4 regions of the Alteromonas sp. W364 genome follow, and region 3 is predicted to be linked to each of the others. Evidence: predicted binding sites of a transcription regulator. Region 3 holds the regulator's gene; each other region holds the start of a gene.
What was found. The regulator sigma-54, encoded in region 3, starts transcription at its own class of promoters, with help from an activator protein. The targets are predictions, from matches to a motif close to GTTGGCACGNNNNTNGNNT.
Positions count from the first base shown of each region.

Region 1: RM556_RS05035 (PEP-CTERM sorting domain-containing protein) is a predicted target of sigma-54. The motif match lies at 1,141-1,159, and genes of this name have one in related genera.
Region 2: glnK (P-II family nitrogen regulator) is a predicted target of sigma-54. The motif match lies at 1,465-1,483, and genes of this name have one in related genera.
Region 4: RM556_RS06690 (BON domain-containing protein) is a predicted target of sigma-54. The motif match lies at 1,738-1,756, and genes of this name have one in related genera.

Region 1 is NZ_JAVRID010000002.1:513,911-517,846, reverse strand. Features, by position in the region: gene RM556_RS05040 (IS4 family transposase) at 1-912, opposite strand, end outside; cyclic di-GMP riboswitch class I at 1,209-1,287, shown strand; gene RM556_RS05035 (PEP-CTERM sorting domain-containing protein) at 1,312-2,007, shown strand; gene RM556_RS05030 (NAD-dependent epimerase) at 2,150-3,163, opposite strand; gene RM556_RS05025 (nucleotidyltransferase family protein) at 3,168-3,936, opposite strand, start outside.
Region 2 is NZ_JAVRID010000005.1:21,005-24,940, forward strand. Features, by position in the region: gene mrcB (penicillin-binding protein 1B) at 1-1,349, shown strand, start outside; gene glnK (P-II family nitrogen regulator) at 1,533-1,871, shown strand; gene amt (ammonium transporter) at 1,903-3,219, shown strand; gene RM556_RS09200 (sulfite exporter TauE/SafE family protein) at 3,538-3,936, shown strand, end outside.
Region 3 is NZ_JAVRID010000006.1:235,172-239,107, reverse strand. Features, by position in the region: gene rapZ (RNase adapter RapZ) at 1-570, opposite strand, end outside; gene ptsN (PTS IIA-like nitrogen regulatory protein PtsN) at 598-1,041, opposite strand; gene hpf (ribosome hibernation promoting factor) at 1,058-1,345, opposite strand; gene RM556_RS11770 (RNA polymerase factor sigma-54) at 1,370-2,857, opposite strand; gene lptB (LPS export ABC transporter ATP-binding protein) at 2,920-3,645, opposite strand; gene lptA (lipopolysaccharide transport periplasmic protein LptA) at 3,645-3,936, opposite strand, start outside.
Region 4 is NZ_JAVRID010000003.1:295,401-299,336, reverse strand. Features, by position in the region: gene RM556_RS06695 (response regulator) at 1-1,610, shown strand, start outside; gene RM556_RS06690 (BON domain-containing protein) at 1,804-2,349, shown strand; gene RM556_RS06685 (hypothetical protein) at 2,453-2,959, shown strand; gene RM556_RS06680 (hypothetical protein) at 2,975-3,936, opposite strand, start outside.

The sequences.
Region 1 (3,936 bases), on a different contig from region 3:
ACCGAGTCCAAACAAGCTGCTTTTAATGTCTCTGAACTCTTCTTCAATTTGCATTCTCATCTTATAAATAGTGACTAGCTTTTTGGCGGTATGTTTTGTTCTAGGAAGTGATGTCGCTATCAGCCAAGGGTCGGTCGCGCCTTTGGCATGGACTTTTGAACATTTCGATTGTCGCCGAATGTTATGCTGAGTAAGGCTGTGTCTCCCCTTATTTTTACCTTTAAACAACACTAAAGTGCATGCTAACGGACGCGAGCGGCATATTTGGCCATTGAAGCTGTTAGGGCGTCGTTTAGCCTGCTTGTATAGCTCGTCTATATGCTCCCATTCTTGCTTCTTGTTTACATACATCATGGGTTTTCGAACGCGACCTGCAAAATCCCAACCCAAGGCCTTTACTTCTCTGAACCACACTGTTTTGTACCCAGCATCAGTGACAATAATAGGTGTGGCTTGTTGATTAATGATGGTACTTAATTTAACTAGAAAAGCTTTGTGCGTGCGCGGTGTTTCTTTTGTACTGACATCATGTATTTCTTGATAAATGGCAACCCCACGACCATTGCAAGCTACCGAAGCTCGAAGTAAAAAACAGCCTTTATGGGTGTCCAAATCAGACCAGTCAATAAGTATTATTGGCCGCAGAGAATTGCCAACAAATTGATTATATAAGGCACCATAAATAGTCAGTGCATCACTTTGTACATGCTTGTTAGACAACAATCTGTCAGCACGTTTTATTCGATGTTTTTCATAAGCACCAGAACAAATACCTCGGCCTATGCTGGTGACGCTCGCGTTTGCCCCTCTTAGTAAACTATTTACACTACTGGCGAGGGATGCACGTCTAACTTTATGCATTTTAGGGGTGACAACAGCAAGGAACTTGTTCAATATAGTTGCTTCATTCATGGTATCGGTCTTTAGTGAGGTTTGGCGATTGATCTGATCACCAGATACCATGAATGTTCAATTTATTTTAAATCAAAGTCTTACTCATTTATTTCGTGGGGATACGTCAGACTCTGACCCCTTTTTTCCTTTTAAATTGATGTCGGAATATTTTACACAAGGACTTAAAACCAAACAAAAACCACAAACCAAAACAAATAAGCCATTGTTTATATTGGCCTTTTAACTTTTGGCACACAACGTGCTTTGAACTGTTAGAGAACGCGATGTGAGAAAGCATTACACAACAAGTTCATCACTAATTAAGCCAAACCTGCTGTGAAGCTGGGGCGGAAAGCCAAGGGCCTTCAACATCAAGGTAGCCTAGCTGCAGAATGAGTTTTTAAAAGGAAAAATACGATGAAACTAGCTAAAACACTACTGATTGCTTCAGCTTTTCTGTTCGCAGGCACAGCTTCAGCAACATTTACACCAACATACTACGGTGACACAGACAGCGCTACTGACCTAATTGCTGGTACAGCGTCTGGTTCAACTGACTGGGGTTACTATATTTGGAACGAAACTGCTTCACCACAAACGTGGAATGTTCGTTGGACTGGTCTTGGCCTTACTGAGCAGTACCCTGAGTGGTTCGGTAAAATTCAATTTCAAGAATCAACATTGGATCCTTCGTTTGACGCAAGCAATGGCGGTGCTAACGAATATCAACTAGAGTTCTCTGGCACGTACGCCGACTCTGTTGATGGACATCTTGATGTGAGCTTCTTAGGTGGTGACGACATCATCAACTGGACTGCGTTTACAAACAACACTGGCGGTATCGACGGTTTCTCTTTCACTTTAACTGATTTTGTTGAAGTTTTAGAGTTTGAACTTGGTGGTTCAATGTTCAGCAACATGTCTGGCACAGACGTTGCCGGTAGCCACATCTTCATCGGTGATGGCCTTGTAACTCCAAATGTGACTTTCACAGATTTCAACGGTGGCGTTGCTCAACAGTTTGAGATTAAAGTTCCAGCACCAGGTGCTTTAGGCCTAATGGGTCTTTCAATCCTAGGTCTTGCTTTAGTTCGCAGACAAAAAAATAAATAAGAAGTACTTCTTGTTATGAAAGAGCCCACAAATGTGGGCTTTTTTTTGTCTCTAATAAAGTGCGCAAACTAAAAAAGGGGTCAGAGTTAATTAATTGCCACCGGCAAATTAATTAACTCTGACCCCTTTTTCTATCTAGCTGTTAAGCGTAAAAACCTTGGTACCATTTCACAAACTCAGTAATACCTTCATCTAAGCTTGTGCTTGGGCGATAGCCTACGTCTTTTACCAATGCTTCTACATCAGCATAGGTGTCGGGTACGTCGCCTGGTTGCATTGGCAGCAAGTTCTTCTCGGCTGTTTTGCCCAATGCTTTCTCAATAGTTTCAATAAACGTTAACAAATGTACCGGCGTTTGTGCACCAATATTGTATACACGCCAAGGACCTTTGCTTGAGCTTGGTGATGGTGCTTTAGGATCCCATTCAGGGTTCTGCTGAGCAACGTGCATCATGGTCTTGATAACGCCTGAAACGATATCGTCAATGTAGGTAAAATCTCTGCGGTGATTACCGAAATTATATACGTCTATAGGGTCACCTGCGCTTATCGCCTTAGTGAACTTAAACGGCGCCATATCGGGGCGTCCCCAAGGACCATAAACGGTAAAGAAGCGTAAGCCTGTCGTTGGCAAGTCATATAGGTGGCTATAAGTGTGAGCCATCAATTCATTTGCTTTTTTGCTTGCTGCATATAAAGACACAGGATGGTCAACGTTATCATCGACACTGAAAGGCATCGCCTCATTGGCGCCATAAACCGAGCTAGAGGAGGCATACACTAAGTGCTCTACTTTATTGTGACGACAACCTTCCAGAATATTCATAAAACCAACAATGTTTGCGTCGACATAAGCGTGAGGGTTTTCAATAGAAAAACGGACGCCTGCTTGAGCAGCTAAATGTACGACACGATCAAACTTGTGCTCAGCGAACAAACTTTCCATTGGCTCACGGTGGGCAATGTCCATTTTGATGAATGTAAACTGCGCAGCATTTTGATGTTCGGCTATCCAGTCTAAACGCGCATCTTTTAGTGACGTATCGTAATAGTCGTTAATATTGTCGATACCCACAACTTCCATGTTCATATCAAGTAGTTGTCGACATGTATGTGCCCCAATAAACCCTGCGGCACCTGTTACTAGAATTTTCAATGTATTACCCTTTTGGTGGTGTGGTGAGGTCTGTTGGGTCGAACTGCTCTTCTTTACGGGAGAAGAAGTGCTCACCCATGACCTTTTGTATAATACCGCGTCCCATCTTCATTGTTAAATGATAGGCCAATAATGGTAATGGCATTTTGATGAGATGTCCTCTAAATTCAGCCAGCATGAGTTTAAAACCTGATGATTTTGGTTTTAATCGAGTGTGCTTGGGAAGCAAAACTGAGCTAAATGTCCACAAATCTATGCGAGACCTAAAGCGGTGCATGTTTAAACATTTATCAATGACTGCTTGAGGTAATGCCAAACCAAAAATTTCTTGCACGAAATACAGTGCTAAGCCTACTTCATATTCAAAACCAAGGTCCTTGGCTACTCTCATCACGCCTTTAAGTTCAGGATCGTTTACGTCAATCAACATAAAGCGAAGATCAAGGATATCTCGAAATGCGGTTTGGTAGTCTTCGTTACGAAACAAGTGCACACAACAATGTACAAATTGAGCATCAATTGTCAGTGTTTGAATGCCGTGGTCGTTTTTGACAATATACTTTTCTAATATAGTGGCATTCGGCGCATCTTTTGACACCACAGGAATAATATTATGATGAACATCTATGTTCGTTCCGCGATGAACGTGAGTTAACGGTGGAATTTCATGTGCCCATTTGCGGTAGTACTTTTCATCATAATCGGTAATCTCTCCGCCAATCCAACCATGCATACCAAGGTGCTGTTCACAATCATGTAGATCGTCTTTATTA
Region 2 (3,936 bases), on a different contig from region 3:
GTAACTTGGTTCTTCGTCTATTGTTTGAGGCAAATGAAATAGATAGAAGTGATTATGAAGGTTACGTATCTACACCGCTAAATATCAATAGCAGCAAGAGTTTAGCTAGTGGCAAGCATCCAGCTTTTATGGATAAGGTGAGAGACGAACTTTACCAAGTGGTGAATCGGCCTTCAGAAAGATTATCCGGTGTTAAGGTTTATACGACGCTTGATATCAATGCCCAGCGTCGCGCAGAAGCAGCCTTGCAAGAAAAAGTTAAAGAGATCAGCGAACAGCGAAAGCAAACAGAATTGGAAGCCGCGATGGTGGTGTCCGATATACGCTCGGGTGAGATAAGAGCAATTGTGGGAGGCAAGAATACTAGCTTCAGCGGCTTCAATCGGGCTTTGAACGCTTATCGCCCCATCGGTTCATTGGTTAAACCCGCGGTATATTTAACGGCCTTAGAAGACTCAAGCAACTACAACTTAGCAACTATGTTAGAGGACACGCCTGTTAAGATGCGAAGCACAGGTGGAAAGTATTGGGAGCCCCTGAATGCCGATAAGCAATTTCGAGGACAAGTTGCGTTGATTGAAGCCTTAAGTAAGTCGTATAACGTGCCCACGGTTCGCTTAGGCATGGCATTAGGCTTGGATGAAGTAGCTTACACGATCAATCGTTTAGGTGTAGAGAAGGACATTGAATTAGTGCCCGCTTTGACGCTAGGCGCTATTGACCTATCACCTTTACAGGTCAATCAAATGTATCAAACTATTGCGAACAATGGTGTTTTCAATGAGTTACACAGCCTAACAGCAGTCACGTCTAACGAAAACGCGTTGTTGTATTTACGTGATGTAGACAGTGAAAATCGCATTGACGAGTCAGCTACTTACCTCATTAACTATGCTTTGCACAAAGTGACTTTAGAAGGCACCGGAAAAGCCATTCGACAAAACTTTCCTACAGTCAACATGGCGGGCAAGACTGGCACAACAAATGATTATCGAGATAGCTGGTTTGCAGGATTTGATCGCAATCTCGTCAGTAGCGTTTGGATGGGTGCTGACGAAAACTCGCCGGTGAATTTGTCTGGAGCCAGCGGTGCAATGCAAATCTACATTGCGTTTCAGCATCGACAATCACCTAAAAATCTATCGAGAAGATTCCCGCAAGGCTTAGGTATTGCGCATTTTGACGCAAGTACGGGTGAACTCTCAGCACCAGGTTGCGGCGAGATTATAAGTGTGCCGGCTATTTTGAGTGCTTTACCTTCACACTCCATGCCCTGCAATGGCAAGCAAGCGCCGGCGAAAGTCAAAGAGAAAAAACGAAGCCTCTGGGACCGTTTGTTCGGAGAATAAAACCACATTGCTCCTTACTGGGGCGATAATTTAAAAATGCACCATAAGGGTGCGTTTTTTGTATCTAAATATGTCTCTCATCTCATCATCTGTTTGAAAAATATAACTTTTATTTGTTGGCATTGCTCTTGAATAGCAAATCTTAATTGCAGGTATTACTAATGAAAAAAGCAGGAGCACATCATGAAACTAGTCACCGCAATCATTAAGCCTTTTAAGCTTGATGATGTTCGTGAAGCCATCTCAGAGATTGGCATCGACGGTTTGACCGTAACTGAAGTAAAAGGTTTTGGTCGCCAAAAAGGTCACACCGAGCTATATCGTGGCGCAGAATACCAAGTTGATTTTCTTCCGAAAGTGAAACTTGAGATTGCTGTGAATGACGACCAAGTAGAGCGCCTAGTTGAGGCAATCGTTGGTGCAGCGAAAACTGGCAAAATTGGTGACGGAAAAGTATTCGTCTATGACTTAGAGCAAGCAGTACGTATTCGTACTGGTGAAGCAGACGCAGACGCACTATAAAGTAGCGCAGTTAGATAATCGGAGTACAAAAATGGAAATCACATTCGAACTTGGGTATGCACTAGATACCTTTTATTTCTTAATCTGCGGCGCACTTGTTATGTGGATGGCTGCAGGTTTTACTATGTTAGAAGCGGGTCTTGTACGCGCTAAAAACACCACAGAAATTTTAACCAAGAACGTGTCGCTATATGCAATATCGTGCATCATGTACATGATTTGTGGTTATAGCATCATGTACGGCGGTGACGATTTTAGTTTCTTCCTTAAAGATATCACTGGCGATGGTGTAACTGGCGCAGAAGAGCCTGCAGGTTACGCGCCTTCAGCTGATTTCTTCTTCCAGGTTGTTTTCGTTGCAACAGCAATGTCTATTGTATCGGGTGCCGTTGCTGAGCGTATGAAGCTTTGGGCTTTCTTAGCGTTTGCAGTTGTGCTTACCGCAGTAATCTATCCAATGTCTGGTTCTTGGACTTGGGGTGGGGCTGATGTTTTTGGTATGTTTAATCTTGGTGCTCCTGTACCAGAAGATGCTGCCGCAGATTGGATGCCAGCATTTAGATTCTCAGATTTTGCAGGTTCAGGTATTGTTCATATGGCCGGCGCGGCAGCAGCTTTGGCGGGTGTTTTGGTACTTGGAGCTCGTAAAGGTAAATATGGAAAAGATGGCAAAGCCAATGCGATTCCAGGTGCTAACTTACCATTAGCAACCTTAGGTACATTCATCCTATGGATGGGTTGGTTTGGTTTTAATGGTGGCTCTGTGCTTGCGACCGCTAGTGTTGATAGCGCAAACTCTGTTGCAGTCGTGTTCATGAATACGAACATGGCGGCTGCAGGTGGCTTAGTTGCTGCACTATTGTTAGCTCGTATATTGTTTGGTAAAGCTGACTTAACCATGGCGCTAAACGGTGCATTGGCTGGTCTGGTGGCCATTACTGCTGAACCTTCAACACCAACTGCTTTACAAGCAACCTTATTCGGTGCTTTAGGTGGTGCGTTGGTAGTAGGAAGTATCCTTGCGCTTGATAAGCTTAAAATTGATGATCCAGTCGGTGCTATCTCTGTGCATGGTACTGTCGGTTTACTTGGTCTATTGCTAGTTCCGATTACTAACCCACTTACTGTTGATGTTGTCGCTGGTGAAACCGGTGGTGCCACGTTTGTTGGGCAATTGGTTGGCGCACTCACTATCTTTGTTTGGGTATTCTTTACTAGCCTAGTCGTTTGGTTAGCTCTGAAAGCTATCATGGGCATCCGTGTAAGCGAAGAAGAAGAATACGACGGTGTTGATATCAGCGAGTGTGGTTTGGAAGCCTATCCAGATTTCACCAGCGGTCGTTCATAAGACAGCTAAAAGGAGTTGGCTAAGGATCGCCAACTCTTATCAGGGAAACACATGGACGTAGTAAGGATGCACCCATTGGTGTGAAAATAAAAACAAATACATACCAATAGTTAATGTCACATTAACGCAAAACCCCAGCTTACTGAGTAGACTGGGGTTTTTTGTTTTGCACAAAAAATCAGCAAGCCCTACCCAGTTCAGTGCATTTCATAAACATGAAAATTTGTATCTGCATGATTAATATACATAATTATTCTGGCACTAATTCTGCTTTTGTTACCTTATTCTACATAAATAGCGATAACGGTTTAACGTGTGATGGAAATAGATATCGTTTTATTTGTAGCGACCCTCTTACTGGCTGGCGCCATAGCAGGAATCACGTCAGGTTTATTTGGTAATGGCGGTGGATTTGTTGTGGTACCAGTGCTGCTAGCTGTTTTTCCGCTTTTTTCTGAATCTAGTGTAGACATTATGCGGGTTGCGGTGGGTACATCTTTAGCATCAATTGTCATCTCCAGTGCGCGCTCGGTGCAAGCGCATAAACGCAAAGGCGCAGTTGACTTCGACGTTTTAAAGGCATGGACAGGATGGCTCATCGTGGGCGTTATTTTTGGTCTAGTGATAGCGTCATCTACAACAAGTGAGGTTTTGGTCTTTGTATTTGCCAGTGGCGTTTTACTTTATTCGATTTATTTCCTATTTCCACACATGTTT
Region 3 (3,936 bases):
GTGCGGGTTGGGCAGAAAACGGGCATCAAACACATAATCAGCATCTTTTGGTATACCGTATTTAAAACCAAAGGACTCAAAGACGATAACGAGGTTAGTGCTCTTCTTCCCTAATACGCGCTCTCTAATCAGCTCAGAGAGCTCATGAAGCGATAAATTATCGGTATTGATATGCAAGTCTGCTTTTTCTGATACTGGCACGAGGATTTCACGCTCAGCCTCAATCGATTCCGACAATGATTTGTTCAGTTTGAACAAGGGATGTAAGCGGCGCGTCTCACTATAGCGTTTGATAAGTACATCGTCACTTGCATCCAGATATAAAATAGTCACTTCCCAAATATCTGGTAAGAAGTCGACAATTTCAGACACTTCGTTAGCCATTTTGGGAATGTTTCGTACGTCGATGCTAACGGCTACTTTTTCATTCTCATCGGCCAAGGTATGCGTTAGCGTGGGGAGTAAGCTGACCGGAATATTGTCTACGCAGTAGTAGCCCAAGTCTTCTAGGGCGCGCAATGCTATTGATTTGCCTGAACCGGAGCGTCCGCTAATGATGATTAGATTCAATGATGAGCCCCTTATTCTAGGTTTTGGTTATGCTAGCGCTGCGATTATTTGGTCTTTACTTGTGGCTTTTCTAATCGTTTTCACGATTTCTTTATCACTGAGTTTTTGTGCAATAGAAGAAAGTGTCTGAAGATGCTCTTCTGTTTGCTCTGATGGTACTAATAGTGCAAAGAAAATATCAACGGGTCTGTCGTCTATAGCGTCAAAGTCGATAGGTTCTTCACTCGTGACGACAACAGCTACGATATCGTCTATGCCGTCGATACGGCCATGAGGAATGGCAATGCCATTTCCAATACCTGTGCTGCCCATTTTTTCTCGGCTCACTATACTCGCGAGTATATCGCCAAGTGCTAATGATGGGTTTTCTCTGGCCGCAATCTCGCTGATGACTTCGAAAATTCTTTTTTTACTGTGACAATCGACCGCACATTCAGTGCGGTCTAAAGAAATGATATCAGATATGATCATATTAACTCTTAAGCAACTAGTGTCGCTTTAGTTTTTCCTTGTGTTTAATAACCTGTCTGTCTAGTTTATCGATAAGGCCATCAATGGCTGCATACATGTCATTATGCTCGGCATTTGCGTGAACAACGTCACCCTTTAAATGCACAGTAGCTTCTGCTTTTTGGCTCAGCTTTTCGACGTTTAACACCACGTGTACGTTGCTGATATGGTCGAAGTGTCGTTCTAACTTCTCAAACTTAGTATCGACATATGCTCTGAGTGAATCTGTAATATCTACGTGGTGACCTGTTAGATTAATTTGCATAATGTTACGTCCTCTAATGTCGTCTTATAAAAGACTTTTTCTTTGGTTCGACGGGGGAATCGAGAGAGACTCTCGATATTTCGCAATTGTCCGCCGTGCAACTTGAATACCTTGATCAGCTAACAATTGCGCAATCTTGCTATCACTTAATGGCTTGCTAGGTAACTCTGCAGCCACTAACTTCTTAATTAATGCTCTTATCGCAGTAGATGAACACTCTCCTCCAGACTCAGTAGAAACATGGCTAGAGAAAAAGTACTTTAACTCATAAATGCCACGTGGCGTGTGCATATACTTTTGTGTGGTAACTCGAGATATAGTCGATTCGTGCATATCCACCATTTCAGCTACGTCATTTAGTACCATCGGTTTCATCATTTCTGGGCCGTGTTCAAAAAAGCCCATTTGTTGCTGCACAATACAATGAGACACCTTTAGGAGTGTTTCGTTGCGGCTTTCTAAACTTTTGATAAACCATTTCGCCTCTTGTAAATGAGACTTAATAAATTGGGAATCGTTCGAATTTTTTGTACTTTTACTTAAGGCCGCATACTCTTGATTAACCACTAATGGCGGCAGTGAATCATTATTTAATTCAACAACCCAGCGACCGTTTTTCTTGAGCACAGTGACATCTGGAATGACATATTCCGGCTCTTTGGTTGCTATCTCACTCCCAGGACGGGGATTGAGTGTTTGTAGCAGACGCATCACTTCACGCAGTTGGTCTTCTTTCAACTTCGTTTTACGCATTAAAGTGCGGTAGTCTTTACTACTTAGTAAATCACTGTGTTCGCTTAGCAAATGTTTAGTTTCAGCGACCCAAGGTGTGTCGGGAGCAAACTGATTGAGTTGCACCAGCAAGCATTCTTGAGGTGAGCGGGACCCAGAGCCAATAGGGTCAAACATTTGAATGCGTTTTAAAACACATTCCACTTCATCAAGCTCAATCTCTTCGTTTTGTAAGCTATCCAAAATGTCTTCGCAACTGACGGTTAAATAGCCTGATTCGTCGATACTGTCGATAATTGCGATAGCGATAGAACGGTCAATATCAGAGAAGGGCGTTAATTCCATCTGCCAGATTAAGTGGTCTTGGATATTTTCTGAGGTCTCACCTTGAAAGACGTAGTCGTCGTCGGGGCTTGAGCCACCTGTCATCGTTGCTGGTGCAGAAGACGAACTGAGGTATTCTTCCCATGAACTGTCGATCGGTAAATCATCAGTGAGTTGATTGTTTTCTAAGGCGTCATGACTATCGATGTTGTCAGAATTTGCCGAATTGAGGTCGCTAGAATCAGCTTGCTCTCTATCGTTTGCACTATTCTCTTCTGACTGCTTGTCATTATTGTGTTCACTTTCATCAATTTCCAATAAGGGATTTGAGTCAAGCGCTTCTTGGATTTCTTGTTGCAGGTCTAGCGTAGATAACTGTAATAGCTTGATCGCCTGCTGCAACTGAGGCGTCATCGTAAGTTGTTGACTGAATTTTAACTGCAATGAAGGCTTCATTGATGCCCTTGACCTAATGTTAACGGCGAGACGTGCCGAATTCTAAACATGATACGGAATACCTATAAGACAAATTGTTCACCGAGATAAACATCTCGCACTTTTTGGTTACTGAGAACTTCCTCAGCACTGCCTGAGGCGATTAGTTCGCCATGACTTACTATATACGCTTGTTCACAAACATCGAGGGTTTCTCGAACATTGTGGTCAGTTATTAATACACCAATATCACGTTCTTTTAATTGTTGTATTATCTTCTTTATATCATTAACAGAAATTGGGTCAACACCGGCGAAGGGTTCATCGAGCAAAATAAATTTAGGATTTGCTGCTAAAGCTCGCGCGATCTCGACTCTACGCCGCTCCCCGCCTGACAAACTCATCCCAAGATTGTTTCGAATATGATTCACATTAAATTCATCCATTAAATCATCGGCTTGTTGCTCGCGCTGGTCTTTTGTGAGTTCTTTTCTCGTTTGCAAAATAGCCATTAGATTTTCATATACCGTTAGTTTCCGGAAAATCGAAGCTTCTTGCGGTAAATAACCGATACCGTGTCTTGCTCTCTCATGCATGGGCTGAATTGATAAATCTAGCTGATCAATGAAAATTTCACCTTTATCGATAGGTACGAGCCCAACGATCATGTAAAAAGTAGTGGTTTTACCGGCGCCATTGGGGCCTAACAAGCCAACGATTTGGCCTGTGGATACCTCAATACTGACGTCTCTAACGACTTGCCTAGCTTTGTATGACTTGGCGAGATGATTGGCAACGAGTTTACTCACTATTGATCGTCCTCTTGCTTCTTATCTGCGTCTTCTGCTTTATTTTTCAAGGTGTCTTTGGTTTTCTGAATCGTATCTGGACTGAAAATTGTCACGGTAGGCGTGTTACTTTTCTCATTTGTGTTGGCCAGCACCTGTTCTTTTTGCATATCAAAAATAATTGAATCACCTTTAATCGTAAAGGCATTCTGCAGAAGTTGTGCATTGCCTTTCAAAGAAATGGTGCGGTCAGCTTTAATGTATTTGATTTCATTCGCACGGGCTTCGACCATGCTGCCGTCGGCCAATTGT
Region 4 (3,936 bases), on a different contig from region 3:
CAATTGATGATGATGTTTTCGAAAAGTCAGTGCAATATGCAGTAACACGGAAAGCCCTCGAATTCGCTCGAACCTTGGGTAAAAAAACAGAAGCAGAAAATGTGGCCAAGGATAAATTTATTGCCCATTTGAGCCATGAGCTTCGTACACCGTTAACCTCCATCTTAGGCTATACATCCTTGCTTTTGGATAACGCAAAGGCAAGCGACTTTCATCAAGAACTCGGCATTATCTCTAATAACGGTAAGCATTTGCTTAACCTATTGAACGATGTACTGGATCTCTCGAAGATCGCGGCCAACAAGTTTGAGCTGAAAGAGGAGAGGGTTAACCTAGAGCAAACCTTAATTGAGTTGAATTCATTGGTTTCGATGAATGCGATAGAGAAAGGGCTGAATTTGCGTTTTGTCTGCGAAACGACTTTGCCAAAAGACTTAATAATAGATGATGTTCGTTTTCGTCAGGTGCTCCTCAATTTGCTTAGCAATGCGATCAAGTTTACAGACACAGGTGAAGTCATAGCGACTTTTGCTTATCAAGAGGGTCCGGAGGCCGCACTCAAAATTGCTGTTAAAGACACCGGCATAGGCATGTCACCAGAACAGGTGAAAACAATCTTTTCTCCTTTTACCCAATTGGAAGATGTTGCAAATCGAAAGGCCGGTGGGGCTGGCTTAGGTTTGTCTATTTCGTCAGAGATAGTCAAGCACATGGGCGGCCACTTTCAGGTGGTGTCTGCATTAGGCAAAGGCTCTGAATTCACCCTAACATTGCCCTGCAAAGGGCTAGAGCGTGACCACGAACTCGTTCAATTCAATTTGGAACAAGACGCTAGTATAGTCAAAAAACAACCTGCACCCGCATTGCACGGCAAAGTGTTAGTGGTTGATGACGTACTTGAGATACGCCAATTAGCGGGCTATTTTATTAAAGACACCGGTGTAGAAGTAGAATATGCGAGCAATGGCCAAGAAGCGATTGAGAAGGTTTCACAGGCAGCCTCGCAAGGCTCTCCGTTTCAGATTGTTTTCATGGACTTACACATGCCAATCATGACTGGCAGCGAAGCCAGTGACAAGCTGAAAGCAGATTATCAAGAACTGAACATTGTTGCGATGACTGCCGCGATTAACAAGGGTATGGAGCACGAGTTACTCGCTGCTGGCTTTGACAAGCTAATCGCTAAACCATTGAATAAAAAATTATTATGGCGCTTGTTGAGTGAATTGCTAATGCGGGCGGAAAAACCTCAATCATCGGAGTCAACGCTGACAGTGGTGCATGTTGTCGAAGACGATGCGGATAATGCCATGATTATGCAAATGATGCTTGAGCAACTCTCGTGTAATGTGCTCATTAGCACCAATGCGCAAAGTGCCATCGATACAGTACGCTCAAATAGTAATATTCAGCATCATATTCTCGATTTGGGGCTACCAGATTTGGCTGGCGAAGCGTTTTTGGCTGCTTTCTTTGCTCAACCAGTGTCAGGTGCTGTGAGCATTCTCAGTGGCAATCAGCCAGACCCCTCTTTAAGTCAGTCCTTTCCCATCACAAAGCAACTTGTTAAGCCAATCAACAAAGATGAATTAGCGTCACTCCTTAGCTAAGCATTCGCTAGCGTTGTACCTCATATATATTGGGTAAAAACTACCTAAACTCTGTAAGTCTTACACCATGATGTTTATTTTTACGCTAATCATTTAGATAAAAGCTATATAAACCAATGCTTTAAATCTTGGTATGAACTTGGCATTAACGCAAGTGAAGTAAGATACTTTTACGATACACAAGGAGAAAAATATGAAACGCATATTATTACCAGCTGCATTAGTAACTGCTTTATTTTCAACAAGCGCAATTGCCGCGAACAAGTGGGAAAAAGAATCAATGGATGCTTGGATTGATGGGAAAGCGGAAGCGACCATTTTATTCAACGGCAATTTAGATTCATTCGACATTAACACTGACGTTCAAGACGGCATTGTGACGCTAAGCGGTAGTGTCGATAATAAAATTGAGCGTGAGTTAGCCGAGGAGCTAATTTTAGGTATCGATGGCGTGAGTGATGTGGAAAACCGTTTAACGGTGATCAACAAAGATATGAAAGATGACAGCGAAATCGCCAACAATTTTAAAGACGCAAAAATTAGCACTGTCATCACGAGCCGTTTGTTATTTGAATCGGAAGTGAGTGGCACAGCGATCGACGTTGATGTAGATGATAGAGTCGTTACGTTGAACGGTGAATTAAGTTCCGAAGCAGAGCGCGATTTAGCCATCACGATTGCTGAAAATACGGCGGACGTGAAGTCGGTGAAAGACAATATCAAAATTGATGCCGAATAAATCGAATCAAAAGTGAATACTTACTTTTAATTAAATGTATAAAGGGCCTGCCTTTGAGGAGAAGGCCCTTTTTTATTCTTTTAAAAATCCAAGGGAGGCCAAGATGGCAGAACTTATTAACCAACGTTTCGACGAGCGAATTGCAGCAATTTATGACGAAGAAACGAACGCGCACCGAGCGAAAAAGAAGCTAAGAGAGGAATTAAATTTGAATCCTCAAGTGCTACACGTAATAGGACCTAAAGAAAGAAAAACAGCCGAGAAACTCGAAGGAAGAAGCGCGCCGATTGGCAAGCAAATGCTGTCAGCTCACTTCTTGTATGCCATTGCTAGCTTTTTGCTGGGTATGTTGATTGCCTTACTGCTAGTTGAGTTTGGTCCTTCGTTATTTGCCAATAATCCCTTATTTACATTTATGGCATTTGTCAGCCCAGGTATTTTTATTGGTGTCTTCGTCGGTGGCCTCCGCAGCCTGAAGCCTGAAAGAGATAGAATTAACCAGGCAACAATAGAAGCGAAGGGTGAAAACAAATGGACCTTAGTGGTAGATACCGAAAAAGCACAGGCATCAAAAGACGACATAATAGAGACAATTAAGCAAACTCTCTAAAACTAACGGCCGTGTTTACTGACTTATTACTATATCAATCAAGCGATTTAACACCCTGCTTCTCTCATAGTCGCTATCAATTGAATTTGCTGCTGTATAAACCTGTTCCTGCAGCTCTTGTGAGATCTCATTTTCATCGATAATTTGAAGCAGAAGGGAAGCAAGTTCGTAATCTGAATGAATTTCATTTTGTGCGAGCTTTACTAAATCGACCAAGTGGCGTTCGTGGTTTGATGATTTAGCAAGAGCAGTCATAGCCTCACGCATTTGATAATCACTTTGAATGCTATTCAAGCTGTTTAGCATAGCATCGGTAGATTCACTCGCGACCGTCATATTGGCCACTTGCTTGACAAATACGTCACTGAGTAAGCTATCAGACTCGATCGTTTGGGCAAGATTAAAAAACGTTTTTTGGACTGAGTGTGTGCCGAGCTGTTCGCTTGGCAGATTGCCCAACAATGAACTGAGGCTAGCGTCAGATTCGATTGTTTTAGCTGGTTGTAAAACGGCATTTACATCAATTTCCGATGTCGCGCTGTCTACTGCGGCTTGCAAAATGGCACTAAGAGTCGCGTCAGACTCGATCGTACTGCTGAGACTAATCAATGCGGATATTTCGCTACTTTCAAGCTTTATTGTTTGTATGGTTTCCAACAAATAAGCACCTTTACTAGAGTCACTTTCAATGAGCGCTATTTCGTTGATTAACGCAACTGCCCCATTAGCCTGATAGATACGCTGAATACGTTCAGTTTTATTTATGCCAGTTTCACGAAGAATTCTTGGTACCTGAGATGCAAACCATAGTTGGGCGTCACTGTTATAAGCGCTGACCTTCCCGTTGACTCGATATTCGTATTCGACCTTCCCCGAAACGTTCTCTATTTGGAGTCGGCGCTTTTGCCCTAATACTAAATCTCCAATAACTAAGCTAATAGATTCTGGGAGTACTTCAATATCGGTTTCATCATCAT